2 regions of the Paenibacillus roseipurpureus genome follow, and region 1 is predicted to be linked to the other one. Evidence: riboswitches for the same ligand, from Rfam matches in the RefSeq annotation. Region 1 holds a riboswitch; the other holds the start of a gene.
The links. A riboswitch is a leader RNA that binds a small molecule or an ion and turns the genes downstream of it on or off. The one in region 1 is predicted to bind cyclic di-AMP.
Positions count from the first base shown of each region.

Region 2: another riboswitch for cyclic di-AMP. It lies ahead of MJB10_RS03280 (C40 family peptidase); the one in region 1 lies ahead of MJB10_RS23900 (APC family permease).

Region 1 covers NZ_CP130319.1:5,300,175-5,302,371, forward strand. The annotation lists gene MJB10_RS23900 (APC family permease) at 1-896, opposite strand, end outside; cyclic di-AMP (ydaO/yuaA leader) riboswitch at 1,009-1,160, opposite strand; gene MJB10_RS23905 (NAD(P)/FAD-dependent oxidoreductase) at 1,333-2,197, opposite strand, start outside.
Region 2 covers NZ_CP130319.1:701,876-704,072, reverse strand. The annotation lists gene MJB10_RS03285 (hypothetical protein) at 1-55, opposite strand, end outside; gene MJB10_RS03280 (C40 family peptidase) at 234-1,121, opposite strand; cyclic di-AMP (ydaO/yuaA leader) riboswitch at 1,125-1,292, opposite strand; gene MJB10_RS03275 (hypothetical protein) at 1,363-1,536, opposite strand; tRNA gene MJB10_RS03270 (tRNA-Gly) at 1,679-1,749, opposite strand; tRNA gene MJB10_RS03265 (tRNA-Pro) at 1,768-1,844, opposite strand; tRNA gene MJB10_RS03260 (tRNA-Arg) at 1,865-1,941, opposite strand; tRNA gene MJB10_RS03255 (tRNA-Gly) at 1,945-2,019, opposite strand; gene MJB10_RS03250 (AIM24 family protein) at 2,103-2,197, opposite strand, start outside.

The DNA.
Region 1 (2,197 bases):
CGGCCAAAGGCTTGCTCTGTCACCATCGAAAGCACGGATGTATGACCATTAGGATCAGGTACAATCCCGTAGCCCAAAGCGATAAGCGTCACCCCGCCGAAGACGATAGCCAACAGACCACCTAGTGAGATCAGTGTACGCTTTGCATTTTTCACCGATGGTGTGCGGAAGTGAGGTACGGCATCAGAGATTGCTTCGATCCCTGTGACAGCTGAACAGCCCGACGAGAATGCTTTCAGTAGTACGAATAACGTTAATGAGTTCGTTGCAGAGCTCGGTACAAATTCGATGGCCTGCGTATTAAGCGACCCGGTTAGTAAATCATATACACCTTTCCCTACTAGCAAAAGGATACAAAAAATAAAGAAGTAAGTTGGAATTGCAAACACGGTTCCTGATTCAGATGTGCCTCGTAAATTAAGCCAAACCATCACCCATACTAGAAATAATGTTAGCGGAACGATATACGGTACAGCGGACGGAAAAGCGGACGTGATCGCCTGCACACCGGCTGATATCGAAACAGCTACAGTCAGTGTGTAATCAATCAAGAGGGATACACCAGTTAATCTTCCCCAGACCATGCCCAAATTTTCTTTGGTCACCATATAAGCGCCGCCGCCCATTGGGTACGCTTCAATCACTTGCCTATAGCTGAGTACGAGCAATAGAATCAAGGCAATAATCGAAACCGCAATAGGTAGAGAGAACGCAAATGCGGCAACGCCTACGGTTGCGAGCTCTAACAAAATTTGTTCCGTACCATAAGATACAGAGGATAGCGCATCCGAGGATAGGATCGGAAGTGCTTTCCAAACAGGCATCTTCTCCGACTCCAACTCGCTGGATTTCAGCGGCTTACCAAACACAATCTTTTTCAATGAATCGCTTGTCATTTCGTGGACGTTCCTCCAATAAAACTAGTCTCAACTGAACATCGTATTTCTATAGTTCTCAAAATTGACGCAAAAAAACACAAGGATCGACCTTGTGTTATAGACACATGTTCTCCTTTCTCACGATCGCTTACGAGGTTAGCTGTCGGATTCGGGCCGCGAGAAATCTGCCCTAAAAGGTACCCTGGATCAGCACCTTCATTCACCCCATGTAACACGTGGTTCCCCCGCTTTTCGTATCAGAAAATTAAGCGAAATATTCAACTGTTCAGGTACGAGTTGAATACTACTCTCTTCTTCCCACATAGTAAAGGATGGAATAATCCTAAAAAGCTTCTTTCCACCTTCCGTATGACTCAATAATTCGCTTACAATCATATGATTCGTTCATTTTCTCCCGATCTCGCACGGACTCGGCATATTTTAGTAAAAATGATTAATTCGGTACATGATAATTGCGGTTTGCCCCTTTTTGTTTCCAAATCATCTTCTTCCAAATGAGCGGAATGCCGCCGATAAGGAATAAATAACGGGCATCAATCATTTTTTTGATGAAGGAGGCCCAGCGCCCTTTCACTTTCTTCACTTTGAGCAAGCCCACAGCGTCCCAGCGCCCTAATGAAGCTACGGTGCCTTTGTAATCATAGACGAAGGGTTTAAGCTCCTTGCCCCGCACCGTTTGCAAAATGTTCCGAGCCGCATTGTAACCTTGTTGAACAGCAATTTGCGCATTCGCAGGATAGGGGGTTCCCTCGGGGCTGGTCACAATCGAACAATCGCCTGTGATATACGTGTCAGGGAATTGATACGACCTCAAATAGGGGTCCACCTTCACCCTTCCGCGCTGCACATCAAATCCCGCCTCCTGCAGCAAGGAATTGCCGCGAATACCGCCTGCCCATACAATCGTACCTGTCCGGATGAGCTCGCCGCTATCTAAAATGACCCCCTCTGGCGTACACGCTTTTATTGCGGTCGAAAGCTTATACTGCACGCCTTTGCGGCGCATCACATCCATCCCGTAGGCGATTAAATCATCGGGCAAACCTGGGGGCAGCGCAGAAGGCGATGCTTCCACATTATAAATGCGGACATGGGCTGGATCGACATCGAATTTCCGACACAGAAAAGGGATGCGGTCGGCCAGTTCACCGACAAACTCCGTACCCGTAAACCCCGCGCCGCCAACGACAAACGTCAGGTAATCTTTGCGATTCGGCACCATTTTGGACTTAGCAAACATGTAAGAGATATGCTGCCGGATGAAGCGAACGCTATTGATGCTTTTGATCGACATGGCA
Region 2 (2,197 bases), 1.3 Mb from region 1:
TTCGACCCGACAATTTAATTTTATGAAACCAGCTTTTCCAGACACTGACTTGCACGGTGTACCCATCACCTACTTTCTTCCAACCATTCCTCCATTATAGGCGATAATTCTCAAAAATTCGACTAAAATCGCATGACGTTAAAAGAGCACCTGCTCGCCATGCTTCACCTTCGTGAAAGTCGTGACGAACAGATGCCCTTATTCGTTGGCAGGCTGGCGAGTCAGCCTCGGCCTTAAAGCACGCGCTTTGCACCTACATATCTGGATCCCCAGTAGGAGCTGGCGAGACTGTCTACGGTTACCCCGCTTGAGGTTGTCGCAGAAATGAATTGATTATTGCCCAGATAAATGCCGACATGATTGACGATATTGGATGCGAAAAATACGAGATCTCCCGCCTTCAAGTCCGTCACCCTTGTCCCTGCTTGATCATACATTTGCACCGAGGTGCGAGGCAAATCGATCCCCTTCGCTTCGTATAAATAACGGACGAAGCCAGAGCAATCGAAGCCCTTGGGCGTTGTGCCTCCCCATTGGTACGGAGTCCCTTGGAACGCCGTTGCCGCTTGGATAATCTGGGATGACAACGTTGGCTGCACAACCTTCGGCACAGCAGGTGCTAGCGGCGGCGCGATGTAGGCAGGCTTATGGCTGTTGCCATCTGCCTCAACGATCGCGATTTTGTTCGGATCGTTCCACACAATCGGAGATCCAAACGTTTCTGTAATGAAACGAAGCGGAACCACCGTGCTTCCTTCTTTCAACGTCGGGCTGCTTTCTAGTGTAACTGGCTTGCTGTTCACAAGCGCCTGGTCATTGTTCGTCGTCAATTGGATCTGTTGATCCTTGTTGACCAGCGTGACAACGATGTCGTCACCTTGCTTAGACCAGCCGACTTGGTAGCCAAGCTTTTCAGATAACACACGAAGTGGTACCTGAAGTGTGCCTTCCGCATCAATAAACGGCTGAACTTCAGGAAATTGAAGCAGCTGATCATTGAGCTGAACCTTCACCGAGTCGGCATCTGGTGCAGCAGCTTGTACGGATGGAGAAGTGAACACGGGTAGAGCTGCGCCAACTAGCACGCATGAACAAATAAGACTTTTTGCAAAAAGTTTCAAAAGATTGTGCCTCCTTGAAGCCTCCGAGGTTAGTTGACGGGTTCGGGAAGAGGTTTTCCCTAGTGCAGTCCCTTCGTCAAGATGCTGACGAGCTTTCTGTTCATTCACCCCAAGTAAAGAAGTCCCCCGTACGCGAGCTTTTGCTGCTCGGCGATTCGGCATTTTTTGTCTATGTTAGACTAGCACAATTCGTTTTGGGCTGGCAATATTTTCACCGTGGTAAGTGTTTCCAACCCGTTGTCTATATATCTGTTTCTATACTAAAAACGACCCATGCATTCAAATTTCGGAGATCTCTTTCTTTCTTATCAACCACTTTGAACTCATCCGTTTCAGGATCACGGATCACAAAGTAAGACTGATCGTTTTCCCGGTATAGCTTCTTCGCGACATCGATGGCAAATTGCTTCGTCATATTGGTTTCCCTCCATTGATCAAAACTATCTTTATTATAGTTGGGGATCCCCTTTAAGAAAACCGTCCTAGCGGGCGGTCGAACCCTTGGGGTTCAATTCCCTTGCATGAAAAAAGACCACCCGAAGGTGGTCTTTTCAGTAAGCGGGCGGCGGGAATCGAACCCGCGCGATCAGCTTGGAAGGCTGAAGTTCTACCATTAAACTACGCCCGCATATCAAAATGTAAGAAATGGTCGGGACGACACGATTTGAACATGCGACCCCCTGCTCCCAAAGCAGGTGCTCTACCAAGCTGAGCTACGTCCCGTAGTGTATAGAAAGTGTAAATGGCGCGCCCTGAGAGATTCGAACTCCCGACCTTTTGATTCGTAGTCAAATACTCTATCCAGCTGAGCTAAGGGCGCTTATGGAGCGGAAGACGGGGATCGAACCCGCGACCCTCGCCTTGGCAAGGCGATGCTCTACCGCTGAGCCACTTCCGCACGGTATGTTTTGTCGCTTGAGGCGACAAGGAATAATATATCAGGAATCTATCCCATTTGCAACTGTTTTTTCAATTCACCCATTATTTGATAAAAACCCCGCCAAACGGCAGCACTTCGCGCGCAATGCGGCGCAACAGACTATCCGATTTCATATGTTCATCTAATTTAGGGTCAG